DNA from 3 places in the Mesorhizobium sp. IMUNJ 23033 genome. Region 2 is predicted to be linked to each of the others. Evidence: predicted binding sites of a transcription regulator. Region 2 holds the regulator's gene; each other region holds the start of a gene.
What was found. Region 2 encodes PhoB, which activates phosphate uptake and scavenging genes when phosphate is short. Its sites were predicted from a motif close to TGTCATNNANCTGTCAT; they were not measured.
Positions count from the first base shown of each region.

Region 1: ACFX5Q_RS25925 (bifunctional 2',3'-cyclic-nucleotide 2'-phosphodiesterase/3'-nucleotidase) is a predicted target of PhoB. The motif match lies at 6,791-6,807, and genes of this name have one in related genera.
Region 3: ACFX5Q_RS13825 (alkaline phosphatase D family protein) is a predicted target of PhoB. The motif match lies at 6,170-6,186, and genes of this name have one in related genera.

Region 1 is NZ_JBJACT010000028.1:63,564-73,060, reverse strand. It holds gene kdsA (3-deoxy-8-phosphooctulonate synthase) at 9-839, opposite strand; gene ACFX5Q_RS25950 (VOC family protein) at 836-1,714, opposite strand; gene ACFX5Q_RS25945 (Dabb family protein) at 2,005-2,292, opposite strand; gene ACFX5Q_RS25940 (hypothetical protein) at 2,393-2,527, opposite strand; gene ACFX5Q_RS25935 (class I SAM-dependent methyltransferase) at 2,863-4,134, shown strand; gene ACFX5Q_RS25930 (hypothetical protein) at 4,390-4,683, shown strand; gene ACFX5Q_RS25925 (bifunctional 2',3'-cyclic-nucleotide 2'-phosphodiesterase/3'-nucleotidase) at 4,708-6,687, opposite strand; gene ACFX5Q_RS25920 (NAD(P)/FAD-dependent oxidoreductase) at 6,829-8,094, opposite strand; gene ACFX5Q_RS25915 (5-formyltetrahydrofolate cyclo-ligase) at 8,269-8,931, shown strand; gene ACFX5Q_RS25910 (Lrp/AsnC family transcriptional regulator) at 9,072-9,497, opposite strand, start outside.
Region 2 is NZ_JBJACT010000031.1:95,186-104,682, reverse strand. It holds gene xylF (D-xylose ABC transporter substrate-binding protein) at 1-205, opposite strand, end outside; gene ACFX5Q_RS27875 (ROK family protein) at 471-1,715, shown strand; gene phoB (phosphate regulon transcriptional regulator PhoB) at 1,779-2,468, opposite strand; gene phoU (phosphate signaling complex protein PhoU) at 2,485-3,195, opposite strand; gene pstB (phosphate ABC transporter ATP-binding protein PstB) at 3,234-4,058, opposite strand; gene pstA (phosphate ABC transporter permease PstA) at 4,073-5,389, opposite strand; gene pstC (phosphate ABC transporter permease subunit PstC) at 5,386-6,846, opposite strand; gene ACFX5Q_RS27845 (PstS family phosphate ABC transporter substrate-binding protein) at 6,943-7,971, opposite strand; gene ACFX5Q_RS27840 (PAS domain-containing protein) at 8,519-9,497, opposite strand, start outside.
Region 3 is NZ_JBJACT010000010.1:123,355-132,851, reverse strand. It holds gene ACFX5Q_RS13845 (LacI family DNA-binding transcriptional regulator) at 1-924, opposite strand, end outside; gene ACFX5Q_RS13840 (SMP-30/gluconolactonase/LRE family protein) at 1,207-2,133, shown strand; gene typA (translational GTPase TypA) at 2,200-4,029, opposite strand; gene ACFX5Q_RS13830 (hypothetical protein) at 4,226-4,504, shown strand; gene ACFX5Q_RS13825 (alkaline phosphatase D family protein) at 4,529-6,097, opposite strand; gene ACFX5Q_RS13820 (MFS transporter) at 6,246-7,529, opposite strand; gene ACFX5Q_RS13815 (TetR/AcrR family transcriptional regulator) at 7,608-8,225, shown strand; gene ACFX5Q_RS13810 (hypothetical protein) at 8,269-8,859, shown strand; gene ppa (inorganic diphosphatase) at 9,130-9,497, opposite strand, start outside.

The DNA of each region.
Region 1 (9,497 bases), on a different contig from region 2:
CGCGGGTGCTAGCCCTTGGCGACTCGGTCGAACGCCATCAACCTTTCGAGCAGCGCCGGCAGATCCTTGAGCGGCACCATGTTGGGGCCGTCCGACGGAGCATTGTCGGGATCCCGATGCGTCTCGATGAACACACCGGCAACACCGACCGCGACCGCCGCGCGCGCCAAGGTCTCGACGAAGCGGCGGTCGCCACCGCTGGAGCCGCCCTGCCCGCCCGGCTGCTGCACCGAATGCGTAGCGTCGAAAATCACCGGCGCGCCGATCTCGGCCATGATCGGCAAGGCGCGCATGTCGGACACCAGCGTGTTGTAGCCGAACGAGGCGCCGCGCTCGGTGACCAGCACATTGGCGTTGCCGGATCCCGTCACCTTGGCGACGACGTTCTTCATGTCCCATGGCGCCAGGAACTGGCCCTTCTTCACATTGACCACCTTGCCGGTCTTGGCTGCGGCGATCAGCAGATCGGTCTGCCGCGACAGGAAGGCCGGTATCTGCAGGATGTCGACATGCGGCGCGACTAGCGCGCACTGCTCCTCGGTATGGATGTCGGTCAGAATTGGCAGCGAGAATTCCTTGCGCAGATCGTCGAACACCGGCAGCGCAGCCTCGAGCCCAGCGCCGCGCGTGCCGCCGAGCGACGTGCGGTTGGCCTTGTCGTAGCTGGTCTTGTAGACGAGCCCGATGCCGAGCTTTTGCGTCAGTTCCTTGAGCGCCCCGGCCATGTCGAAAGCATGCTGGCGCGATTCAAGCTGGCACGGTCCGGCGATCAGCGACAGCGGCGCTGTGTTGGCGAACACGACCTTGCCGACGGTTACCGACGAATTGGGCTTGCTCATGGGGTCTCCCGGAAAATAAAGGCCGCGCCCTGCCCGGGCGCCGGCGGCACGACAATTTCATTGCCGCGTATGTTGTGTTCGACAGACCCGGCTGCAAGCAGCCTTGCCACGGTGTCGGCACTGCCGACCGAAAGGACGATCGCCGCAAACCGAAGTTGCGACGGCGCGCTGGCCGGAATTCCGAAGCGGGTGGCAAACGTGGCAGGATGCAGGATGGTCAGCGTTGCATTCGGCAACTCGAACACATCGTCATTCTTGTTCGCCGAGCCGGCGGCGATCGAGATCAGCCGGCGTTGCCCGGCGGGCCGATCGCTGACCGCCACAATCTCGACAATACCGGTGACGCCATTGGCATGGGCTTGCAGCGCAGTGCGATCGATTTTCGGCGCATTGATCCGTTCGCAGGCGAACAGGAACGCGTTCGTGGCCACGTCGCGTGCAGCGAAGGCCAGCTTGAAGGACGCGGTATCGCTCTTGCCGCTCGCATCGGTGAAGGCCCGCGAAAAGCTCAGCTCGTCTCCCGCCGACAGGCCGGCTTCGACGTAGCGTGCGTGATCCGCATCGGCGTCTGTCGTTCCGAAGACCAAGGCGCTGAACCCTTCATTGCCAAGGCTGTCGCGATAGAGACGGTCGCGCGCGACGAACACATTGCCCTCGGCGATCGCGCTCGCCGCAGTCTGTCCATTGCCGATCGCGAGCGGCTCCAGATAGGTGCCGTCGGCGAAGAAGACGCAGCAATTTTCCGTGCCGAACGGATGGATGCCGGTCGGCGCCACGACAAAGCCGAGCGAGACAAGCCGCGCCCGCGCGACATCGAGGCTTGCGGTCGGCAGCACAAGGTGATCGAGCGGGTGAGCCGCGGGCGTTTTGGTCATGCGGGTGCGGTGTGCATCATTCCCAAGGCTGGTTCAAGAGCCTCACCTTGTGCCGCCTCGGCATCGGTTGCCGTCCTTGATCGCACTTGCAGTCACCGGGAAGCAACCCTAGCTCACAACCATGAAGAGAATCGTCCTTACGGCAATGGCGGTTGCGGCGATCGTGGTTGTCGCCGCGCTGGTGCTGAGCACGAGGCCGGGCGTCGACCCGGCCGAGACTTCCGCCGTCCAGACGGAATGAAACCGTTCATCCCTTGCCCTCGAGGGCATTGCCTGCAGCCGAAATTCGCTCAGGCCGCCACGACGTCGGCCGAATAACGCAATTCGCGCAATGGTTTGACCCGGCTGGTCGTCTCGGCGTAGAGCGGATGCGCCTTGTAGGCGGCGAGTGCGGCATCATCTTCGAATTCGGCATAGACGACCACGTCGATCGCATCCGACAGCGGATCGACCTTGGTGTTGAGGGTCACTTCGAAGAGGCTGGAATGCGGGATCTTGCCCAGCGCCATCAATCCGTCGCGCACGGCTTCCACATCCTCTTTGCGCCGGGCGCTGAAGAAAACGATATGCCGGATCAACAAAACCTCCTGATCGGTATGCGCGGGTGTTTTGTGCGAGCGCAGCCGTCGCGTCAACCGGCAACGATGTCGCGCCAGATCCTTTGGAATGCGGGCGGAATTAGGCCGCGCCGGTGACGTAGCGCACGATGCGCGACATCTCCCTGACCGTATAGTCGAGGTAGGCGCCTTGATTGTAGAGGCCGTCCCAGATTAGGAAGAAGGTGAAGGTGATGATCACGATTACATAGCGCATGGCTAAAACTAACGCATATGGGTAGGCGCAACCATAGCGATTCCGATCGCCACGGACACTCTCCAGCGGATTTTCGCAACGCCGGATTCGGTTGCCTGGCACTGCGGTGCTTGCCGCTTGCCTCTTGAAGTTCCCGTTGATGACGTGGAAGATTGTCGTGGGAATTCACAGGGAAGCGCGAAAACCCTTGAGGGGCGCGTTTTCATTCGAGCCCGCCCGCTGCCGAATCGGCCAGCTGCCGAGATCGGGGAGCGGAGTTCGAGCCTGGCGAAGGAACCGCAAGAGGGTGGGAGCCGGCATATTGCGCCAGCTCTGCGGAAGTTCAGGGGCGTGACATGACCTGCAGCGAACACAAGAGCGGTGGCCTGAGCGGCATGGCTTTCGGCGAGGCGGTAAAGCTCGACGAGCTTAACTTCGCCGAGATCGTCAAGGGGCTGCCGGCCAAGGCACGCATGGTCCTGTCGGCCGCCATGAACCTGCCGCGCGGCTCGCTCAAGGTCAGGATGCCGGACGGCCGCGCTGTGCTCGTCGGCGGCAAGGCGCCCGGCCCCGACGCCGAACTGGTGCTGAAGAACTGGCGCCTGCCCGGCCGCGCCTTTTCCGGCGGCACGATCGGCGTCGCCGAATCCTACATGGACGGCGATTGGGAAAGCCCTGACGTCACCAGTTTCCTGGAACTGTTCGTGGTCAACTCGGCCATCGGCGAACGTGTCGCCGGCGGCGCCAGCTGGCTGATCAACACCGTCCAGCGCATCCGTCACTGGTTCAACGACAACACCCGCACCGGCTCGAAGCGCAACATTTCGGCGCATTACGATCTCGGCAATGCCTTTTACAAGCAATGGCTGGACCCGAGCATGACCTATTCGTCGGCGCTTTACGCGACCGGCGCCAACGATTTGGAAAGCGCGCAAGCCGCCAAATACCGCGCGCTGGCCAAGGACACCGGCATCGGCAAAAAGGACCATGTGCTCGAAATAGGCTGCGGCTGGGGCGGCTTTGCCGAATTCGCCGCGCGCGAGATCGGCTGCCGCGTCACCGGCCTGACCATCAGCCGCGAGCAGCACGATTTCGCCAGGGCGCGCATCCACAAGGCCGGGCTTGCCGACAAGGTCGACATCAAGCTGCAGGACTATCGCGACGAGATCGGCACCTATGACCGCATTGCCTCGATCGAGATGTTCGAGGCGGTCGGCGAAAAATACTGGCCGGTGTTCTTCGCCAAGATGAAGGCCTGCCTGAGACCCTGCGGCACGGCGGGCCTGCAGATCATCACCATCAACGAGGATGCCTACGACACCTATCGCGCCCGCCCGGACTTCATCCAGCGCTATGTGTTTCCGGGCGGCATGCTGCCGACGCCGTCGATCCTGAAATCGCTGGGGAGAGATCATGGCCTCGCCCATCTGCGCGAGCGCGTCTTCCCGGACGACTATGCCCGCACGCTCGCCGAATGGCGCCAGCGTTTCTGGGGATCCTGGGAAAAGATCGTCCCGCTCGGTTTCGACGACCGCTTCAAGAAGCTCTGGGAATTCTACCTGCACTATTGCGAAGCCGGCTTCCGCGCCAGCTACATCGACGTCCGCCAGGTGGTCTACAAAGCCTGATGCGGCTAGAGCAATTCCAGGAAAAGTGCGTTAGCGGTTTTCCGTCCGGAACTGCGTTAAAACAATAGGATAGAGCGGTTCTGCGTTTCCGTGAAACGGTGAACCGCTCTAGGAGGGCGGTGGTCGCATGAGCACGGATTGCTCATGCGAAGGTGATGAAACCGCGATCGGACGCCGGGCGTTTCCTGCTGTCCGCCGCTCGGCACTGCATCATGTCAAACGAGCGCGGAGCATCCTTGGCAACAGGAGGCTTCCTTGAACCGAACCCAGACCGCCGCCGGGCTGTTGCTTGCCGTGATATCGGCAACCGCAGCTCAGGCGAAATCATCCATCCCCACAGTCACCAACGACCCGTTGGGTGCGAACACGACCGCGACCCTCACACCTGGAATCAGCGACCTCATCAACAACACGCCGACATCGTCCATCCCGGCGATCCATCACCCAAAAGGGATGACGGCCTTGACCGTTCCCAACGATCCGCTGGGCGCTTCCATCGAGCCCGCGTTCCCTGGACCGGTCACCGCTCCCGCGACCGGCTCGCCCTAGACTGGCCGCCGGCTGAGCGCTGCTTCAAAGTGCGATGCGGTATTTGGCAAAACCTGCCTCGCCCTCGGCTGCGGGCTCGATCTTCAGCGACTTCACTTCAGCGATAAAATCCTTCGCCTTGGGTCCGGTCTCGAACACGACGCTGGTTCCAGTCAGCGGCGCGAACGACCAGTTGTCGTCGGCGGATGGGTTTATCGTGCCTTCGCTGATGATGTAGCGCACGATCACGTCGCGGTTGGTGTCCGGCGCCTCATAGATGATCTTCGAGGCATTGATGCCGGGGAAATTGCCACCGCCGCCGGCGCGGTAATTGTTGGTCGCAACGACGAATTTCGCTGCGGGATCAATTGGCTTGCCGTCGAACATCAGATCGACGATGCGGTTCGATCCGGCATTCGCCAGACCACCCTTGGCATCGTATTTCGGCGGCTGTGACAGGTCGATCTTGTAGCTGACGCCGTCGATCACGTCGAAATTGTAGGACGGGAAATCGGTATTGATCAGCGGCTCGTCCGCTTTGCCCGCCTCGATCCGGTTGAAGATGCCGGCCGACATCTCCAGCCATTCCTTGACTTGCGCGCCGGTGATTTCGACGGCTCGCACGGTGTTCGGGTAGAGATAGAGGTCGGCGACATTCTTGATGGCGATGTCGCCCACGGGAACGTCGGTATAGTAGTCGGCGCCGCTGCGCCCACCGGCCTTGAAGGGAGCCGCGGCCGACAGCAACGGCACGTCCTTCCACTGCGTGCTCTTCAATATGTCCTTGAGATACCAGCTCTGCGCCTGGTTGACGATCTGCACCGACGGATCGTCGGCGACTAAAGCGAAATAGGAATAGAGCGGCGCCGACGTCTTGCCGACCGGACGGCGCACATAGGCGAGCGTCGCCTCATGATCCTGCTCCAGCGCCGCGATGATGCGCTTGTCGTCGCTGACTGTCGCCTTGTTCTTGTTGTCGACCCGCTCGTAGATCGGCCGCGCCTCCGACGTCGCCGAAACGACCCGCCATTTCGAGCCGTCGCGCTCCAGCAAAAGATCGATCAGGCCCATATGCGAACCCCAGAACCCGCCCATCACGGCAGGCTTGCCCTGCAGCGTGCCCTTTTCGGTGTCGACGGCCTCGAGCGATTGAAAGTCCTTCTTGCCGGGGAAGACGAGATGCTGGTGGCCGGTGAACACGGCGTCGATACCTTCGACGCCGGCGACGAAGAAGGAAGCGTTTTCCATCATGTCGCCTTGCTTGACATCGATGCCGGAATGCGAAAGCGCAATCACGATGTCGGCGCCCTGCTCCTTGATTTCAGGCACCCAGGCCCTGGCCGCGTCGACGATATCGCGCGTCTTGACGTTGCCTTCGAGGTTTTTCAGATCCCAGACCATGATCTGCGGCGGCACGAAGCCGATGATGCCGATCTTGATCGGCTGTTCGGCGCCGGAGCCATCCTTGATCTTCCTGTCGAGGATCACGTACGGCTTGAGGTAGAGCTTGTCGTCGCGCGGATTGGTGGCGAGCTGGGTGCCGCGGATCAGGTTGGCGCAGACGAACGGGAAATTGGCGCCGGCCAGCACTTTGTCCAGGAACGACAGGCCGTAGTTGAACTCGTGGTTGCCGAGCGTCGAGCATTCGTAACCGAGCAGGTTCATGCCTTTCATGATCGGATGCAGGTCGCCGTCCTGCATGCCCTTCTCATAGGCGATGTAGTCGCCCATCGGGTTGCCCTGCAGCAGGTCGCCATTGTCGATCAGCATCGAGTTGACCGCTTCCTTGCGCACGGCATCGATCAGAGAAGCCGTGCGTGACAGGCCCATCGTGTCGTTTGCTTTGTCGGCGTAGTAATCATAGGGCAGCACGTTCACATGGATGTCGGTCGTCTCCATGATCCTGAGATGCGCCTGGTTGGCCTGAGCGCGGGCTGAGAACGGGTGCAGCATGATCAGCGCCCCGGTTGCGGCGGCGCCCGCCAACAGCGAACGGCGGGAGACAGGGTGAAGCAGTTGGGACATTGTTTTTTCCTGTTTCGACAGTGCGACAAGCCCTACCCCCGAAGCGAAAGCTTCGCCCCGAAATCCGCCTATGTCCATCTGGAATCCAGTCGATCAGCAAAAGGTGACGGGCGGATGAAACGGCCTTCCCACCAGGCAAGGTCAGCCCTTGTCGTCGTCGCCCTGGGTGATCAGCCGCGCACTGCGCTGGCCGGTCGCATAAATCCATAGCCAGCTAAGCGAAACCGCCAGCCGGTTGCGAAAGCCGATCAGGAAATAGATGTGGGCGATGCCCCACAGCCACCAGGCGGGCCGGCCGGTAAGCTTGATCCAGCCGAAATCGATCGCCGCGGCACGCTTGCCGATCGTCGCCAGATCGCCGTCATGCTTGTAGCGGAACGGCCGCGGCGTCGCGTTGCCGGCAAGCCGTGCCTTGATCGTCGCGGCGACATGCCAGCCTGCCTGCTTGGCGGCCGGCGCCACGCCCGGCACCGGCTTACCATCCGGCCGCAACACATGCGCTGCGTCGCCGATGACGAAGATCTCCGGGCTGCCCGGCACCGTCAGGTCGGGCTCGACGAGCACCCTGCCCGCCCGGTCCGCAGCCGCCCCCAGCCATTCGGCGACCGGCGAAGCGGCAACGCCTGCCGCCCACAGGATTGTCCGGGCCGGCAGGACTGTGTCGCCGAAGACGACGCCCTCGGCGTCGCAGCGTGTCACCGCGCGGCCAAGTTCCACCTCGACGCCAAGGCGCTCGAGCGCCTTCCTGGCATAGTCGGAAAGTTCAGGCGCGAAATTGGCAAGGATGCGGTCGCCGGCCTCGATCAGCACCACGCGCGTCTGGCGCGTGTCGATGTTGCGGAACTCGCCGCGCAGCGTGTCGCGCGCGAGCTCGGCAATGGTGCCGGCCAGTTCCACGCCGGTCGGCCCGCCACCGACGATCGCCAGCGTCAAAAACGCCTTGCGCTTCTCCGGATCGGTTTCCCGCTCGGCCTGCTCGAAGGCCAGAAGGATGCGCCGCCGAATGGTGGTTGCGTCCTCGAGCGTCTTCAGCCCAGGCGCAAAAGGCTCCCATTCGTCATGGCCGAAATAGGCGTGGCGGGCGCCGGTGGCGAGTACCAGCGTGTCGTAGGCGACCGCGCTGCCGTCGTCGAGCATCACGCGCTTGCCGGCGCGGTCGACGCCACTGACATTGGCGAGCAGCGTCGTCACGTCCTTGCGCTTGCGCAAGAGATGGCGGATCGGCCAGGCAACCTCCGAAGTCGCCAGCGCCGTGGTCGCCACCTGATAGAGCAAGGGCTGGAAAAGATGGTGGTTGCGCTTGTCGATCATGGTGAGGCGCACCGGCACACCTGACAGCGCGCGGGTGAATTCGAGGCCGCCGAACCCCGCGCCGACAACGACGACATGATGGCTGGCTTCGTTCATCTCATTCACCCCCATGAGCGCGTAAATTCACCGGCTTGGATATAGGGATTTTTGTGCACTGCAACAATGCCTAGCCTGCCCGGGAGCCGCCGCTCGATGTCGTGAATGCACATGCCGGCCGGCTCATGCCGGGTATAGCCTCACCGGACTGGATGACGGGGAGTGAAGTGAAGCATGGCTAACGATCGTGACGGCGAAGGTCCGGCGCAGTATTCCTCGCCGCCCTGCTTCATGCACGAACTCGATCCGGAATTCCGCGCTCCTCTCACCGACTGGACCGATGTGCGGCGCTGGCGCAAGGCCGAGCGCGAGCGGCTGATCGCGGCCCGGCTGGCGGTTTCCGCAGACACACGCATGGCGATGTCGCAGCGCATCGCCGAAGGCCTCGACGCCATGATCGGCGACATTGCCGGCCGTCTGGTCAGCCTATACTGGCCGTTTCGCGGCGAGCCGGATTTGCGCCCATGGATGGCGTCCATCAACGAGCGCGGCGGCCGCACGGCGCTGCCCGTCGTGATCGAGAAGGGACAGCCGCTGGTCTTTCGCGCCTATGTCCCTGGCGACCGGCTGGAGAAAGGTGTCTGGAACATCCCGATCCCGGCCGAAGGCGATCCGGTGCTGCCGGACATCGTCATCTCGCCGATCGTCGGCATCGATCCCCAAAACTATCGCCTGGGCTACGGCGGCGGCTTCTTCGACCGCACGCTTGCCGCGATGCCGTTCAAGCCTTTGGTCATCGGCGTCGGCTACGAACTGCAGCGCATCGCCACCATCTACCCGCAACCGCATGACATCCCGATGGACCGGGTGGTGACGGAGGCTTTCAAGGCTAGCTAGGATGTGTTGAGATTCAGGTCAGGCCGAGTCGAAAATGGTGGTTTCCGAGAACCGGAGCGGAGCGTACTTAAAGTACGTGAGCACCGGAAGCGCAGGAAACCAGCATTTGCAGGCCGGCATCACCTGAATATCAATACAGCCTAAGCCATTTCCGGTCTCAGCCCCACTGTCGTCCTGTCGACGATCTCGCGCAGGGCGAAGGATGAATTGATCTTCGTCACATGCGGCATGGCCGACAGCCATTCCTTGTGGATGCGCTCATAGTCGACGAGATCCTTGGCTGCGATGCGCAGGATGTAGTCGTACTCGCCTGACATCAGGTGGCAGGAAAGCACGTTCGGGCAGCGCTTGATCGCGGCTTCGAAATCCGACAGCGTCTTCTCGAATTGCCCCGACAGCGATATATGCACGATCGCCGTCATCTGGTGGCCCAGTGCGGCATTGGAGAGCCGCGCGTGGTAGCCGCGGATGGTTCCGGATTTCTCCAGATTGTCCAGCCGCCGCGAACAGGCCGACTGCGACAGGCCGACCTTCTCGGCAAGCGCGGCGTTGGGTATCCGGCCATC
Region 2 (9,497 bases):
CGGGATTAGACTGTGCGTCGGCGGAAATGTACTTGTCGCCGGCGGCTTCGATCGCTGCCTTCATCGCCGCCTCATCGGTCTTCCAGCGCTCTTCCTGGAAGTTCGACCACGACACGCCGATGACCTTGTCCTTCGCCTGCGCGACCGACGCCAGCGTCAGCGACATGGCGACACCCGCCAGCATGGCGACTGCAAATTTCTTCATGATATCCTCCCTGCGCCGCGCACGGCGCGACAAACTGACCCGAAGGCCGGCACAAGGCTCTCTTTTTTTCGAGCCTCGAAAAAATACTGATCCAACGCCGAAGCGCTGTCAACATCGATTCTGACGGTTTTTGACGGCCGTCGAATTTTTTTCGGGTCTCGGAATAAATAAATGACAGGACTTCCCGATTCTGCCAATATTCAGTGAGCGCGTCGACGGCCTTCGACGTTCACGAAGCGGCGGCGGCAGGGAGGAGACGCAGGCCATGTCGGTTGGAATCCGCCACGACGATCTACGCCGGCGCAACCGGGCGATGGTGATTTCGGCCGTGCGCAGGGCTGGCCAGCCGTCACGGACCGAGATCGCCGCGACCACTGGCCTCAGCCATTCGACCATTTCGGCGATCTCCTCCGACCTGATCCAGGAAGGCATCCTGACCGAGAGCAAGCCCAGCGAAGCGGCTTCGCTGAAGCGCGGCCGGCCACAGGTCGGCCTCGGCCTCAATCCGGAAGCCACCGCGGTGATGACCGTGGTGCTGTCGCTCAACTTCCTCTCCGTCGCCGTCATCGATTATGCCGGGCAGGTCATTGCCGAAGAGCAACGCCGCCTGGACACGCTGACCATGCCGCGCGACGAGCTGATCGGCGAATGCACGGCGATAGTCCGGCGCCGGTTCGAGGATCCCGATCTCGATGTCCGCAGCGTCGCCCGCATCGCGATGGGCATCCAGGGCATCACCGACACCCATGCCCGCGCCATGCTGTGGTCGCCGATCACGTCGCTGACCGACATCCCCTTTGCCGACATTCTGGAAGGCGAGTTCGGCATTCCCGCTACCATGGAAAACGACTGCAACATGATGGCGGTGGCGCTGCAATGGCGCGATCCCGAACGCTACCGCGACGATTTCATCGCCATCCTGCTCTCGCACGGCATTGGCATGGGGCTGGTGCTGAAGGGCGAACTGTTCACCGGCACTCATTCGTCCGGCGGCGAGTTCGGCCACATGATCCACCGGCCGGGCGGCGCGCTCTGCCGCTGCGGACGGCGCGGCTGCGTCGAAGCCTATGCCGGCAACTATGCCATCTGGCGCAACGCCAGGATGATGAGTGAGGATGCCGAACCGACCGATGTCGGCGACGCCGACATGCGCGCGCTCGCCGCCCGGGCGCGCGAGAGCGACGGGCCGGAGCGCGAAGCCTACCGCAAGGCGGGCGAGGCGCTCGGCTTCGGCCTTGGCAGCCTGTTCGCGCTGATCGATCCCGCACCCGTCGCCATGGTCGGCGTCAGCGCCGCCGCTTTCGATCTGATCGAACCGGCGCTGCGCGAGGCGATTGCCCAGACCGCCGGCGGCCAGCACTCGAAATCGATCTCCTTCGACACCGAGCCGAATGAGTTGCCGCTGATCCGCGAGGGCTGCGCCATGCGCGCGCTTGGCTTCGTCGACCAGGAGATTTTCGCGCCGGGCGTCCAGCAGCGAACGGGTTCGGCAGGAAAGAACGTGGCTTGATCGCGACTTGAGATGTGTTGAGGCCAGGCCGCGCCGTTCGCAGGCCTGAATATCAGCACATACCTAATCTTCCCGGATCGCGTATCCTGCCCCGCGGATGGTGCGGATGACGTCGGGCATGCGGCCATTGTTGACCGCCTTGCGCAGCCGGCCGACATGCACGTCGACCGTTCGCTCGTCGATATAGATCGTCTCGCCCCAGACATTGTCGAGCAGCTGGCTGCGCGAGAACACCCGGCCCGGATGCCGCATCATGAATTCGAGCAGCCGGAACTCGGTCGGCCCGAGCCTGATCTCGCTCTTCTTGCGGTAGACCCGGTGCGACTCGCGGTCGAGCACGATGTCGCCGACCTTGAGCATGCTGGACAGCACTTCCGGCTTGGCGCGACGCAGCAGCGCCTTGACCCTGGCCATGAATTCCGGCGTCGAGAACGGCTTGACCAGATAGTCGTCGGCGCCGGTGGAGAGGCCGCGCACGCGGTCGCTCTCTTCGCCACGCGCCGTAAGCATGATGATCGGCAGCCGCTCGGTCTCGGGCCGCATCCTGAGGCGCCGGCAAAGCTCGATTCCGGAAACCGCCGGCACCATCCAGTCGAGCACCAGCAGGTCGGGAACGTTTTCCTGCAGGCGGATCTCGGCTTCGTCGCCGCGCGTCACCACCTCGACCTGGTAGCCTTCGGATTCCAGATTGTAGCGGAGCAGCACCCCCAGCGGCTCCTCGTCCTCCACCACCATGATGCGTGGCGCTATCATCAGTCGGTTACCCCTGTCATGCAGCCGGCGCGGACATCGCTGTCTCGTCTTGCTTGGGACGATTGGCTGGCAATTGCGAGCCTGTCAGCACATAGTAGGCGTTCTCGGCGATGTTGGTGACATGGTCGCCAATGCGCTCCAGATTCTTGGCGCAGAACAAGAGATGCGTGCAGGCCGTGATGTTGCGCGGATCTTCCATCATGTAGGTCAGCAGCTCACGGAACACCGAGGTGTATTTGACGTCGATGCGCTCGTCGTCGTTCCGAAGCTTGGCGAGTGCCGCGGCGTCTGCGGCGGCGTATTCCTCGATCACCCCTTGCACCTGGACCAGCACCAACTGCGCCATCACATCGATGGAGTGCGACAGGTCGCGCGGCGTGACGCTGAGGCCGACGGTGCCAACGCGCTTGGCGATGTTCTTGGCAAGGTCGCCGATGCGCTCGAGATCGCCGGCCATGCGGATAGAACCGACCACCGCGCGCAAATCGTTGGCCATCGGCTGGCGCTTGGCGATCAGCGTGATGGCGCGGTCGTCCAGCTCGCGCTGGCGCGCATCCATGATGGCGTCGTCGGAGACCACCCTCTGTGCCAGTGCATTGTCGGAATTCAGAAGGGCCTTGGTCGCCCCGCCGACCATCGCGCCGGCCAGTTCGCCCATGTCGGAGATCAGCTTGCTGATCTGCCCGAGATCCTCGTCGAAAGAGGCGACGGTATGATGTTCACCCATGATCCTGTCCTCGTGCCTGAAAGTTGCCGCCGGACCACTCAGCCGAACCGGCCGGTGATGTAGTCCTGCGTGCGCTTGTCGTCGGGGTTGGTGAACATCTTGTCGGTGGCGCCCTCCTCGACCAGATAGCCGAGGTGGAACATGGCCGTGCGCTGCGACACACGCGCCGCCTGCTGCATCGAGTGCGTGACGATGACGATCGTGTAGTTTTGACGCAGCTCGTCGATCAGCTCCTCGACGCGGGCTGTGGCGATCGGGTCGAGCGCCGAGCAGGGCTCGTCCATCAGGATCACTTCCGGCGACACGGCGATGGCGCGCGCGATGCACAGGCGCTGCTGCTGGCCGCCGGAAAGGCCGGTGCCGGGCTCTTGCAGACGGTCCTTCACCTCGTTCCAGATCGCCGCCTTCTTCAGGCTCGATTCGACGATCTGGTCCATGTCGGCCTTGCGCTTGGCCAGCCCGTGGATGCGCGGACCGTAGGCGACGTTCTCGTAGATCGACTTCGGGAACGGATTGGGCTTCTGGAACACCATGCCGACGCGGGCTCTCAGTTCGACGACGTCGATGTTCTTGTCGTAGATGTCCTCTTCGTCCAGCGTGATCTTGCCGGTCACCCGCGCCGAGTCGATGGTGTCGTTCATGCGGTTGAGGCAGCGCAGGAAGGTCGACTTGCCGCAGCCCGAAGGGCCGATCAGCGCCGTCACCTGGTTGAGGCGGACGTCGAGATTGACGTCGAACAGCGCCTGCTTGTCACCATAGAACACGCCGACCTTGTCGCCGCGCATCTTGATCACTTCGTTCGACTTGGCGTTCATCTTGTCGCCCACTGCATTTTCGAGGGACTGTTCGGTCATGATGTTCATACAGATACCTTCTTTTACCAGCGCCGTTCGAAGCGGCGCCGCAGCACGATCGCTGTGATGTTCATGGCCATGAGGAAGACGAGCAGGATGATGATGGCGCCCGACATACGCTCGACGAAGGCGCGTTCGGCCTCGTTCGCCCACATGTAGATCTGCACCGGCAGCGCGGTGGCCGGATCGAAAGGCGTCGTCGGATAATCGGCGACGAAGGCCACCATGCCGATCAGCAGCAGCGGCGCGGTTTCACCGAGCGCACGCGCGAGACCGATGATGGTGCCGGTAAGGATGCCGGGGGCGGCAAGCGGCAGGATGTGATGGAACACCATCTGCATCTTGGACGCCCCAAGGCCGAGCGCTGCCGAGCGGATCGACGGCGGCACAGCGGCAAGGGCAGCGCGCGTCGCGATGATGATCGTCGGCAGTGTCATCAGCGTCAGCACCAGTCCGCCGACGAAAGCGGCCGAGCGCGGCATGCCGAGGAAGTTGATGAACACGGCAAGTCCGAGCAGGCCGAAGACGATCGACGGCACCGCCGCCAGATTGTTGATGTTGACTTCGATCAGGTCGGTGAGGCGGTTCTTCTTGGCGAATTCCTCAAGATAGATCGAGGCGGCGACGCCGATCGGCAGCGCCAAAAGCAGCACGATCACCATCATGTAGAACGAGCCGATGATGGCCACGCCCATGCCCGACGTTTCCGGGCGGCTGGAGGCGCCATAGGAGAACAGGCCGGTGTTGAAATGCTCGGCCATCACGCCGTCGGCCTTGAGCTTGTTCATCCAGGCGATCTGCTGGTCCGAGACCTTGCGGCGCGATTCCTCGACACTGAGGTCGATCTGGCCCTTGAAGGCGGAGTCGAGATTGGCGGCGGCGAGGATGTTGACGTCGCGCGTCGTGCCGATGACCGACGGGTCGGCGGCGACGATGTCGCGCAGCTGGACGCGGGCGCCTTCCGACAGGAAGCCCTTGAGCTTCATGACCATCGGCTTGTTGCTGGGATCGATGCCGAGCTTGGCGATCAGCGCGCGTTCGGCGAGCTTGGGATAATTTGCCTTGATCAGCACGCTCGGATCGGTGGCGCGCTTGTTGGACGGATCGATCAGCTTCTCGTCGAAGGTGATCGGCAGCGTCACCGTCGTCTGCCAGAAGGCGGTGTAGCCCTTCGAGACGATGGTGATGAGCATGATGGCGAGGAACGCCAGGCCGACGGAAATCGCCAGCCCGCCATAGATGCGGAAGCGGCGTTCGGCGGCGTAGCGGGCTTTCAGGCCGATATCGCGGCGCGGATGAGCCGCCGCCCGGACCATAGTATCCATGGGAATGTCGGTCATTCGTACTGCTCCCGGTATTTGCGCACGATGTACAGCGCGACGATGTTCATCACCAGCGTCAGCGCGAACAACGTCAGGCCGAGCGCGAAGGCGACCAACGTCTGTGGCGAATTGAACTCGAGATCGCCGGTAAGCTGGTTGACGATCTTGACGGTGATGGTGGTCATCGCTTCGAACGGGTTGACGGTGAGGTTGGCGGCGACGCCGGCCGCCAGCACGACGATCATCGTCTCGCCGATGGCGCGCGAAGCGGTCAGCAGGATGGCGCCGACGATGCCGGGAAGTGCGGCCGGCAGGATCACCCGCTTGATCGTCTCGGAGCGCGTCGCGCCGAGGCCGAGCGAGCCGTCGCGCATGGCGCGCGGCACCGCGGTGATGATGTCGTCGGACAGCGAGGACACGACCGGGATCAGCATGACGCCCATGACCAGGCCGGCAGTGAAGATGCTCTGGCCCTGGATGAAGGGCGAGCCGCCGGTCAGCGCCGCCGAGAGATCGCGCAGGAAAGGCCCGAGCGTGACGACGGCGAAGATGCCGTAGACGATGGTCGGGATGCCGGCGAGCAGTTCAAGCGCCGGCTTGACCACCCCGCGCACCTTGGGCGTTGCGTATTCGGCCATGTAGACAGCCGACATCAGCCCGACCGGCACCGCCACCAGCAGGGCGACGGCGGCGATGTAGAGCGTGCCGGCGAGCAGCGGGATCAGGCCGAACTGGCCCTGGCTGCCGCCGGAACCGGCGGCGGCAAAGCGCGGATCCCATACCGTGCCGAAGAAGAAGCTCATCGGCGACACGCTTTCGAAGAACTGGATCGTCTGGAACAGCATCGACAGCACAATGCCGACTGTGGTCAGGATGGCGATGGTCGAGGCCGCGAGCAGACCCCACAGCATCAGCTTCTCGACATTGTTCCTGGCGCGCGCCCGCGGCGCGATCTGCCTCAGCGCATAGAGGGCGCCGGCAATCGACAGAGCGAGGGTGACGACCGCGCCGAACAGTCCAAGCATGCCCTGGACCTTGTTCGTCTCGACGGCGATCGGGATCATGTAGTCCTGTGTATCCGATGCCAGCGCCACGCCCTTGGCGGCAAGCAGCGGCTGCAACTCGGCAAGGGTGGCGGGCAGCGCGGTGTTCGCATCGAGCTGGCGCAGGCCCTTGGCCAGGCTCTTGACCAGGCTGACATCAAGTGCCTCGCTGGCAACCTTGCTGTCGGCGGTGCGCTCCGGCAGGACGGCGTGAATGTGGCGGTCGAGATAGAAGGAGGAGCCGATGTTCCAGACGGCAAGCAGCAGAAGGGCAGGCAGGACGGCGAGCAGGAAGGCCCACCAGCCGTGGTAATGGGAGCGCGAGTGCGGCTTCACCGTGCCGTTTTCGTGCGCTGCGGCACGCTGCCGGCCGATCAGGAACGCAACCACGCCGATGGCGACGACAATGGCGAGTACGAACAAGGACGACATTGACCACCCCCGGGGAAGCTTTAGTCGCCAGCGCCAATGCGGCAGGCGATAAAACCAGGGCGCGGACTTGGTCCGCGCCCTGGCCTGGAAGATTGATTACATCGACTTCCCGGCGGCGAACGCGTCGCGCTGGGCCTGACGCTCGGCGTCCGGAGCAGCCACGAGGCCGTATTCGGCGAGCGGGCTTTCCGGGCCGACCATCTGGTCGTCGAGGAAGAATTCGACATACTCCTTCAGGCCGGGAACGACGCCGAGATGCGCCTTCTTGACGTAGAAGAACAGCGGGCGCGAAACCGGGTACTTACCGCTGGCGATCGTCTCGGTCGAAGGCACGACGTCTTCCACGGTTGCGACCTTCAGCTTGTCGGCATTGTTCTCGTAGAAGGAGAGACCGAACACGCCGACACCGGTCTTGTTGGAGTCGATGCGGGCGAGGGTCTCGGTATAGTCGCCGTCGATGTCGACAGCCTTGCCGTCCTTGCGGATGGCGATGCAGGTCTTGCCGATTTCCTTTTCGTCGGCAACGCCGGCGGCCTTGAGAGCGTCCTTGTCGCAGCCTGCGTCGAGAAGCTTGGTCTCGAACACTTCGCGGGTGCCGTGCTTCTCACCGGGAATGTAAGCGGCGATATCCCAGTCGGGCAGCTTCGGATTGACCTGGTTCCACTTGGTGTTCGGATTGTCGACCAGCTTGCCGTCGACGACCAACTTGGCGGCGAGCGCCTTGTAGATGTCGGCGGGAACCAGCGCCCAGTCCGGGCCCTTGATGTCGGTGGCGAAGACGATGCCGTCATAGCCGATACGGACTTCCTGGACTTCCTTGACGCCGGCGTCGGCGCAGGACTTCAGTTCGTCCTTCTTGATCGGACGCGAGGAGTTGGCGATGTCGATGGTGTCTTCGCCGACGCCCTTGCAGAATTCCTTGATGCCGGCGCCGCTGCCGCCGGACTCGACAACCGGGGTCTTGAAGTTGGTGAAGGTTTCGCCGAACTGCTCGGCGACGATCTTGGCATAGGGTAGCACGGTCGACGACCCGGCGACCTGGATCTGGTCGCGCGCGGCGGCGAAGCCGGACGACGCGGCGAGCGCAAGCGCTGCGGCCGACGCCGTGAGGAGAAATTTGTTCATGTGGCCTGCTCCTGTTCGGAAGATGGTCTCTCGGCACCCTTGTCCTAGGCGCCCGGTGAGGCCAATAGCTCCCGATTATTACAGTCGCATGACAGTTTCATGTCAGCCCGGTAACGTCTGACGGCCAAGTCGGAAACCGCCGGCTTCCAGCCTTGGCGGCGTATCGCAGGTTTGCCGCGGGAATCAGGGACTTGCGGGATTTTCTAGCCTCGTCTGCCCTCGGCGGCACGAGCCGCGCCGCCGAGAAAAGAAAAGCCGGACGGAAACGCGTTGCCCTTGGCCAGAGCGTGTCATGGCCGAGCCATCGCCGAAAACAGGTCCGTTGGGGTAGATTCGACGCTGTTCTAGTCGGCGGTCGCTGCTCCCGCCCGTAACCGAGGGAGCCAAATTCGATGCACCCATTGTCACGGCTGGTCGCCGGTTTTGGTATGGTGCGATCGCGCCATACCTTTGGGTAACCCGGCGTTTCCGGGGCGCCGCGAGCAAATCGCGTGCGCGGCGACCGCCCATCCAGGGACGGTGCACAGCCGCACGCGGAGATAAGATCTTAGCCGGCGCTGCGCTGAACCTGACTGTCCGCGCCGATCCAGCGCTCAAGCTTTTCGAGCAGCGCCCTTGGGCTGATCGGCTTGGGCAGATAGTCGTCCATGCCGGCCTCCAGGCAGCGCTCGCGGTCGCCCTTGAGCGCATGCGCGGTGACGCCGACGATCGGCACATGCGTGCCCGTCTCTTCCTCGAGCCGGCGAATGGCAGCTGTCGCCTCCAGCCCGTTCATCTCCGGCATCGACACGTCCATCAGGATCATGCGCGGATTGAGCCTGCCGAAGGCGTCGAGCGCCTTGCGGCCATTGCCGACGATTTCGAAGCCGTAGCCGGTCTCGCCGAGGATCTGGGTAAACACCATCTGGTTCACCTCATTGTCCTCCGCGACCAGAATGTCGAGCCCGCGCTCGCCCGTGGCCCGGACGCGCGCCCGAACCGGCGGCGGTTGCAGCTGGGCCCGCACCGAGGCGGTCGAGGACAGCTGTGCCGTCGACGGCGCCTGAGCGCCCCCGCCGCTCGCCAAGGGCAGCACGCGGCTCGCCTCCTCAGTGTGGTGGTGGCGCTGGATGGTGGCCACCAGCGTCTCCAGCAACACCGATGAGCGCGCCGGCTTGATCAGCTGGGCATCGATGCCGAGGTCGCGGTAGCTGGTGTTGGCGAGAGACTGGTCGACGGAGGTCAGCATGATGATCGGCGTATGGGCGAGACCCGCGGTGTTGCGCACGATCCGCGCCATTTCGGCGCCGCTCATGTTGGGCATCTGGTAGTCGAGCACGACGCAGTCGACCGGAACGCCATAGGCGGCGGCCGCGATCAGCACCTTCAGCCCTTCGGCGCCGCTTTCGGCCGCGCAGGAATCGAAGGTCCACGACGCCATCTGCTCGCTCAGGATCGACCTGTTGACGGCATTGTCGTCGACGATCAGCACGCGTGCACCGGTCACGTCCACCGGCATGATGCGTTGCCCGCTTTGCTGCTCCGCC
Region 3 (9,497 bases), on a different contig from region 2:
GCCGCGGATAAGCTGGATCAGCCGGCGCGCCGCTTCGCGGCCGATGCCGTAGCAATCGACATTCACGGTGGTGATGCCGGGATGGCAGAAGGCGGCAACCTCATAGTCGCCGAAGCCGGCAATGGCGATGTCCTGCGGCACCCGCATGCCCCGGCGCTTGCATTCCATCAGCGCGCCGAAGGCCGAAAGATCCGATACGCACAGCACCGCCTCGGTGTCGGGCCAGCGCTCGAGCATGGAGACGACGGCCTGGCCGCCCTGCTCGATGGAGATGGGCGGCACACCGAAGGAAACCAGCCGGCCCGGCGGCAGGCCGAGCTCCTCGATGGCCCTGACAAAACCCTCGCGCCGCTGGCTGCCGCGCGTATCGCGCGACGTCGTGCCGCCGATATAGCCGAACTTGCGGTAGCCTTTTCTGGCCAGCGTCTTGACCAGCAGCCCCATCGCTTCTTCGTTGGAGAACCCGACCACCTGGTCGATGGGCTTGGCCGGCAATTCCCAGGTTTCGACCACCGGGATGCCGGCGCTCTCCAGCAGCCGGCGGGCGCGGTCGGTATGGGCGCCGCCGGTCAGGATGATGCCTTCCGGCCGTCGCCGCAGCATCGCCTCGATCAGCCTCTCTTCCTTCTCGACGGTGTAGTCGGTGTAACCGAGCAGCAGCTGCAGCCCGGTGCTCTCCAACTCGTCGGTGATTCCGCGCGCCGTGTCGGCGAAGTTCGAATTGTTGATCGAGGGAACGATCGCCGCGACGAAGCCGGTCTTGCGCGACGACAGGCTGCCGGCCGACTGGTCGAGCACGTAACCGAGCTCGTTGACGGCGGCCATGATCTTTTCACGCGTCGCCTTGGAGACACGGCTGCCTTCCTTCAGCGCCCGCGAGACCGTCATTGCGGACACACCGGCCCGCTCGGCCACGTCGGCCATCGTCGGCGTCTGGTTCTCCCCCGGTCTCGGCGATGCTGCCCTGCCCATCAGTGTTCCTCGCAAGCCGCCGGCGTCGACCCGGTCCAGACGGATGCCGGGCCACTGGACGGCGGCTGCATCGGGCGTCCGGCGTCGTTCATGCATCCCCCTTGGAAATCGGATTGTGTTAGGTATGTTATCGATATCACATCGATCTGACAACAACCACGCCGCGAAGTTCGATCCCGAATTAGCAAAGCGCGCGGCGCCGGGAAAGTGAAACGCGGCAGAGAGGCAATCGGAATGTTCGGAGAAATCGAGGGTACGGGATTCGAGGTGCTGGATCCGCGCTTTGCCAGCTGCTTCGTCGGCCATGCACGGGTCGAGCGGCTGTGGACGGGTGGACGCTGGCACGAAGGGCCGGCGTGGTTCGCGCCGGGCCGCTATCTGGTCTGGTCCGACATTCCCAACAACCGCATGATGCGCTGGGACGAGACCACAGGCGCCGTCTCGGTGTTTCGCCAGCCCGCCAACAACTCGAACGGCAACACGGTCGACCGGCAAGGGCGGCTCGTCACCTGCGAGCACCTGATGCGGCGGGTGACGCGCACCGAATTCGACGGGTCGGTGACGGTGATCGCCGACCGCTTCGAAGGCAGGCGCTTCAATTCGCCCAACGATGTCGTGGTGGCGAGCGACGGCGCAATCTGGTTCACCGATCCGTCCTACGGCATCATGCACGACTATGAGGGCGAGTATGGCGAGGAGGAAATCGGCGGCTGCCACGTCTACCGGGCCGGCCCCGCGAGCGGTGAGGTGATGCGTGTCGCCGATGATTTCGCCAAGCCGAACGGCCTCGCCTTTTCACCCGACGAAACGCTTCTCTATGTCGCCGACACCGGCGCCTCGCATCTGCCGGACGGGCCGCGCCACATCCGCCGCTTCAGGGTCGGCGATGACGGCAGGCTGAGCGGCGGCGAGGTTTTTGCCCAATGCACGAACGGGTTGTTCGACGGGTTCCGCGTCGACACCAAGGGGCGCCTCTGGTGCAGCGCAGGCGACGGCGTCCATTGCTACGATCCGGACGGAACGCTGATCGGCAAGGTCCACATCCCCGAAGCCGTCTCCAACCTGACCTTCGGCGGTGCCCGCCGAAACCGGCTCTTCATCACCGCGACGACATCGCTGTACGCGGTCTACGTCACCGCAAACGGTTCAACGCTGGGGTAACGGCAGACAAAACAAAGGGAGGGAGCACGCGCGTGCTCCCTCCCTGAAAATGCTTCGACGAAAAACTTACGCCGCGCCGACCACCTTGGCCGACTTCTCGAAACGCTTGCGCTCGTTCGGGTCGAGATAGAGCTTGCGCAGCCGGATGGTCTTCGGCGTCACCTCGACCAACTCGTCGTCCTGGATCCAGGCCAGCGCACGCTCCAGCGTCATGCGGATCGGCGGCGTCAGCTTGACAGCCTCGTCCTTGCCGGCGGCACGGATATTGGTCAGCTTCTTGCCCTTCAGCACGTTCACTTCGAGGTCATTGTCGCGGCTGTGGATGCCGATGATCATGCCCTGATAGACCTTGACGCCCGGATCGATGACCATCGGGCCGCGGTCTTCCAGGTTCCACATGGCGTAGGCCACCGCCTCGCCCTGTTCGTTGGAGATCAGCACACCGTTGGTGCGGCCCGGCAATTCGCCCTTGTAGGGCTGATAGGCGTGGAACAGCCGGTTCATCACGGCGGTGCCGCGCGTATCGGTCAGCAGCTCCGACTGGTAGCCGATCAGTCCGCGTGTCGGCGCGTGGAAGACAATGCGCTGGCGGTTACCGCCGGACGGGCGCAGTTCGACCATCTCGGCTTTGCGCTCCGACATCTTCTGCACGACGATGCCGGCATGCTCCTCATCGACGTCGATGACGACTTCCTCGACCGGCTCCAGCAATTCGCCATTGTCGCCGTTCTGCATGACGACGCGCGGCCGCGACACGGCGATCTCAAAACCTTCGCGGCGCATCGTCTCGATCAGCACGGCCAACTGCAATTCGCCGCGCCCGGAAACGAAGAACGAATCCTTGTCGGGCGATTCCTCGATCTTCAGCGCGACATTGCCTTCGGCTTCGCGCAGCAGGCGGTCGCGGATGACGCGACTGGTCACCTTGTCGCCTTCGGTGCCGGCCAGCGGTGAATCGTTGACGAGGAACGACATCGTCACCGTCGGCGGATCGATCGGCTGCGCATGCAGCGGCTCGGTCACCGCCGGGTCGCAGAACGTGTCGGCGACAGTGCCCTTCGACAGGCCCGCAATGGCGACGATGTCACCCGCCTGCGCTTCCTCGATCGGTTGGCGCTCGAGGCCTCGGAATGCGAGGATCTTGGAGATACGGCCAGTTTCGACCAGCGTGCCGTCATGGTGCAGCACCTTGACCGGCTGGTTGGATTTCAACGTGCCGGATTCGATGCGGCCGGTGATGATGCGACCGAGGAAGGGATTGGCTTCCAGGATGGTGCCGATCATGCGGAACGGGCCGGGATGCACGGTCGGCGCCGGCACATGCTTGATGACGAGGTCGAACAGCGGCGCCAGGCCCTGGTCCTTCGGGCCCTCGGGGTTTTCCGAGACCCAGCCGTCGCGGCCTGAACCGTACAGAATGGGGAAGTCGAGCTGCTCGTCGGTGGCGTCGAGTGCGGCAAACAGGTCGAACACCTCGTTGACCACCTCGACATGGCGGGCATCCGGCCGGTCGATCTTGTTGATGACGACGATCGGCTTCAGCCCGACTTTGAGCGCCTTGCCGACGACGAACTTGGTCTGCGGCATCGGCCCTTCGGCGGCGTCGACCAGCACGATGGCCGAATCCACCATCGACAGGATGCGCTCGACCTCGCCGCCGAAGTCGGCGTGGCCGGGGGTGTCGACGATGTTGATGCGGGTGTCCTTCCAGTCGACCGAGGTCGCCTTGGCCAGGATGGTGATGCCGCGTTCCTTTTCGAGGTCGTTGGAATCCATGGCGCGCTCGGCGACGCGCTGGTTGTCGCGGAAGGAGCCGGACTGCCTCAGAAGCTGGTCGACGAGGGTGGTTTTTCCATGGTCGACGTGCGCGATGATCGCGATATTACGAATTTTCATTTTACGGTCTCGGGAGCGTTGCAGGCAGCAGGCCCAAAGGCGCAGCCTCTTTCGGTTGCGCGGCTCATACAGGGTTTTTCGCATTTGCGAAAGAGGAGGCTCGTCACCAAATACTCATCAAATCTTAAACATCCGCGTGTGAAATGATTCTGTTAACCAAGGCGGAACCTTTCGGGGTCCGGGCAGTTCGAACGTCATGACCGATCAAGTCAGCAAATTCCGGCCGATTCTCGCTTGGGCGGCGCTCGCCGTCGTACTTGCGGCAGGTGGTGCGCAGTCCGCCGCGACGCTCAAGGGAAATCCTGCCTTGCCGTCCGACACGCAGACGGCCGAACAGCTCTACGCCGACGCTCCCGATGGCGTCGATCCCATGGTGACCGGCCCGGTCAGCGCCGCCTTCAAGCAACAGCAGAAGGCCGCCGGCTGCGACAGTGCGGTCTGGCCGAAGATTCCCGTCGCCTGCTATCCGGATTGACGACCGCCGCCTGCGGCCGGTCGCTTACGCCGACCGCACCGGATCGAGCGTCACCTTGTAGAGCTCGTTGTCGTCACGATCCATCAGCCGCACCGTCATCTGTTCGCTGGCGCCGTTGATGTCGACGAGGCCGAAGAACTGCAGGCCGGCCGACGGCGGCAGGTTCTGGCCCTGTTCGGCGGTCGGCGCCTTGATGAATTTCAGCTCCGGCCCGAAGGTCATGTCAAAACCATTGGGGCCGAACGTGCCGGCGTGGATCGGGCCGGAGACGAATTCCCAGAACGGGTTGAAATCCTGGAATTGTGCCTTGTCCGGGTTGTAGTAATGCGCCGCCGTGTAGTGCACGTCGGCGGTCAGCCACACCGTGTTGCTGATGCTGGCATTCTTGATGTAGCGCAGCAGGTCGGCGATCTCGAGCTCGCGACCCTTTGGCGCACCATTGTCGCCATTGCTGACCGCTTCGGCGCCGGCCTTCTTGGTGCCGTCGTCCCAGACGACGAGGCCGAGCGGCATGTCGGCGGCGATGATCTTCCAGGTCGCGTTGGAGTTGGCCAACTCGCGCTTCAGCCATTTCGTCTGCTGTTCGCCAAGCATGCGCGACTGCGGCGTCATCGTGTCCTGCATGTCCGGGCCGTTGGGGCCGCGATAGGAACGCATGTCGAGGAAGAACACGTCGAGCAGCGGTCCGTAGGCGATCTTGCGATAGACGCGGCCGGGCTCGGACGGCTCGTAGCGGATCGTCGTCATCTCATGGAAGGCGCGCGCAGCGCGGGCCGCCAGCACATGGATGGACTTTTCCGAATAGCGGTTGTCGGCGCTCAAATCCTTCGAATCCGACCAGTTGTTCAGCACCTCATGGTCATCCCACTGGTAGAAGGTCGGGCAGATGGCGCTGAGGCCGAGCACATGTCTGTCCATCATGTTGTACTTCCACTGGTCCCGGTATTCGTCGAGCGTCTCGGCCACCTTGCGCTTGCCGTCGATGAGCACGACGTTCTTCCACTTGCCGCCGCCGGGCAGGTCGACCTCGTCCTTCATCGCGCCGTCGGCATAGATGGTATCGCCGGAATGCAGGAAGAAGTCGGGCGTGTGCTTGCCGATCGTGGCGTAGGTCTTCATGCCGGTCTCGTCGATGCCCCAGCCTTGGCCGGCGGTATCGCCCGACCAGGCGAACTTGATGTCGCGCTTGGAGGCCGGTGCCGTGCGGAAGCGCCCGACGATCGGTTCGGAGACGGCGTTGATGTCGGCGAGATCGGCGGCGATCATGCGGTAGAAAATGTCCTGGTCGGAAGCAAGCTCGGTGAGCAGCCGCTTCACCGTGTAGTCGCTGGCCGGCGAGGTATCGAGCGGCGCCAGCCGCGTCGCATTGGCGAAATTCTCCGTCGTCGAGACTTCGAACATGACACGCGACGGACGGTCGGTGCGCGTCCAAACCATGCCGCTGGCGGCGTCGACGTCGCCCGACTGGACGCCATGGGTGAAGCCCGGCCGCTGATTGGCGCGCGAATAATAGGGCATCGCGAGGCCCGAGGCGCCGACCAGGCCAAGGGCGCTGGCGGAAGTGACGAAAGCGCGGCGGGAAATTGTGTTCATGGCTGTCTCCTGGATGGCTGCGAACGGTGCCACCAAGGTCCAGCCTCAATGTTTCAGGCGCATCTCGGAACCATGAAGGTTTCGTAACAGTGAACAGGCCTCTTCCCTTCTCCTCCTGTGGGAGAAGGGAGAGCCTAGCCCAGCCGCCTTAGGCCGCCTGCGGCTCCGGATCGAAGGCCGGCCTGCTGGTGTTGATCAGCAGCGAAAGACAGGCCGCGGCAATCGCGGTCATGCCAGCGATCATGAAGGCGAGTTCGTAATTGCCTTGCAGTTCGCGCATGGTGCCGCCGAAGAAGGCGGCGCTGGCTGCACCGACCTGGTGCCCGGCGACGATCCAACCGAACACGATCGGGCCGCTGCGGTCGCCGAACGCCTCGTTGGCGAGCCTGAGCGTCGGCGGCACGGTGGCGATCCAGTCCAGGCCATAGAGCACGGCGAAGATGATCAGGCTGGTCGCCGAGAAGCCGGAATAGGGCAGGTAGATCAGCGACAGGCCGCGGATGGCATAGTAGACGCCGAGCAGCTTGCGTGGATCGAAGCGGTCGGTGAGCCAGCCCGACAGCGTCGTGCCGATCAGGTCGAAGATACCCATCATCGACAGCAGGCCGGCGGCCTGCACCTCGCCGATGCCCATGTCGCCGCAGAAAGCGATCAGATGCGTGCCGACCAGCCCGTTGGTGGTGAAGCCGCAGACGAAGAAGGTGGCGAACAAATACCAGAACACACGCGTGCCGGCGGCACGCCGCAGCGTGCCCAGCGTATGCGCGAGGAAATTGCCCTGCGATGCCGGCGATGTCGGCGGCACGTCGTCGGCCTCCGCGCCAAAGCGCACCATGCCGATCGAGGCCGGACGCTCCGGCACCAGCAGCCAGACCAGCGGCACCAGAGCGGCGGTGGCGATCGCGATGGCGATGGCGACCGGCTTCCAACCGCCCGACTGGGCGAGCGCAGCCAGCAGCGGCAGGAATACCAGCAGGCCGGTGGCGCTGGAGGCCGACATCAGCCCCATCACCAGGCCGCGATTGGTCTTGAACCAGCGATTGACGATGGTGGCGCCGAGCACAGTGGCGACCGCACCCGACCCGATGCCGGAAAACACGCCCCAGGTGATCAGCAGATGCCACGGCTTGGTCATCAGCAGGCTGAGCGCCGTCGAGCCCGACATGATCAGCAGCGCGGCGAGCAGCGTGCGGCGCAGGCCGATGCGCTCCATCAGAGCCGCGGCAAACGGCCCGGTCAGGCCGTAGAGGAAGATGCCAATGGCCGCTGCCAGCGAAACGACATCGCGCCGCCAGCCAAAACTCTCTTCCAGCGGCAGCATCATGACCGAGGGCGCCGAGCGCAGCCCGGCCGCGATCAGCAGGCAGAGGAAGATGACGCCGACCACGACGAAAGCGTAGCGCTGGCCAAACGGATGGGATTGAGCTATCATGTTACTGACCGGTACGTTGCAATTGGATGGCAATACCCATACGTACCGGTCAGTAACATTGTCAAGCGAGTCTTTTGCATGCCATCGGACAATAAAATTGAACCGTCCATCAAGGACCCTCACGCGTCGGTCCTGCCGAGAGCCGGCGAGAAGATCCTCGACGTGGCCCGCGACCTCTTCTACCGGCAAGGCATCAGGGCGATCGGCGTCGACGAGATCGTCAAGCGCGCCGGCGTCACCAAGCCAAGTCTCTACCGCAGCTTTCCGTCCAAGGACGAATTGGCCGCATCCTACCTGCGACAATACGACCTTGAGTTCTGGGAGCGCTTCGACGAGGCGGTGGCCGCCCATCCCGGCGACCCGCGCGCGCAGATCAACGCTTTCCTCACCCGCGTCGGCAAGCGCACGCAAAGACCCGACTATCGCGGCTGCGGTATGACCAATGCGGCGATCGAATATCCCGAGCACGGCCACCCGGCCCGCGTGGTGAGCGAGGCCAACAAGCAGGAACTACGCCGCCGCCTGCGCGCCATGGCGAGGGCCATGGGCGCCGCCGACGCCGACACGCTCGGCGACGGACTGCTGCTCCTGATCGAGGGCGCCTATATCAGCGGCCAGCTGTTCGGGTTAGGCGGACCGGCGCAGTCGGTGGCGCGCAACGCGGACCTGCTGATCGAAGCCAGCTTGAAGAAATAGCGTTTGACGATACGCTGCGGCAGCTCGAAACGGAGTTGTCCGCATGCGCTTTCTTCTGATCCCGCTTGCTCTCGCCGGTCTCTGCCAGGCGGCCCACGCCGACGGCATATCCAGCGCCTACACCGACCTCGACTGGAAGAAGGATTGCGTCACCTATGCGAAAGCCGAGGAAGGCGAAGGCGACTGGGCCAATCTCGCCTGCTCGGGCTATCGCGGCTATCCGGTGCTGGTCGCCTATGACGACGCCCGCGAGTCGCTTTACTACGGCTTCCCGTCCGACGACATGACCGCGGTCTGGGAGAGCTTTTCCGGCTTCAACTCGGCCGGTCCCAAGATCGAATGGCGCATCGAGACCAAGGGCGACATCGCCATCCCCTTCGCCGTCATCCACCGTCGTTCGATCAGCAATCCCGAGGACGAGAACAAGCCGGCCGAGGTGCTCGTCGTGGCCAAGGTCGCGCAGCCGGAGGCCCATGACGGCTGCACCGTCGGACTGGTGCTGGCCACCGGCAACCCGCAAGCCAACGACCAAGCACGCAAGCTGGCCGACGACAAGGCAAGGAGCTTTGCCTGCGGCAAGGACAAGCGCGTTGTGATCGGCGACGCGCCCGATTTCGGCCGGGTGGATAATTAAAGCGAGTTGCGCTTAAGACGCCTTGCGGAGCAAGTTGATCGCATATCGTCGGTCCGCGCCGCCCCTCATTGCCCTGCCGGGCATTTCTCCCCGTATAGTGACGGGGAGAAAGACGCTGCGGTCACGGATTTCGCCAATCGTCAGCGCTGCAGAAAGTGCACCAAGGCTGCGGACATCCCCTTCTCCCCGTCACTATACGGGGAGAAGGTGCCGGCAGGCGGATGAGGGGCAGCGCCGCGCTTAGCGCCTGCTCGCAACCTCGAACGTCGACTACTTGCTCGCCTTCGCCCGCTCGATCGCCTCGACGATCATCTTCTTGGCATATTTCGAATCGTGCCAGCCTTCGATCTTGACCCATTTGCCGGGTTCGAGATCCTTGTAGTGCTCGAAGAAGTGCTGCACCTGCTGGCGCGTGATGTCGGGCAGCTGCGTGTACTCGGTGACGTTCTCGTAGCGCAGCGTCAGCTTGGGCGACGGCACGGCGATGATCTTCTCGTCCTGGCCAGCATTGTCTTCCATGATCAGCACGCCGATCGGCCGCACATTGATGACGCAGCCCGGCACCAGCGCGCGCGTGTTGCAGACCAGCACGTCGATCGGGTCGCCGTCGCCCGACAGCGTGTGCGGCACGAAGCCGT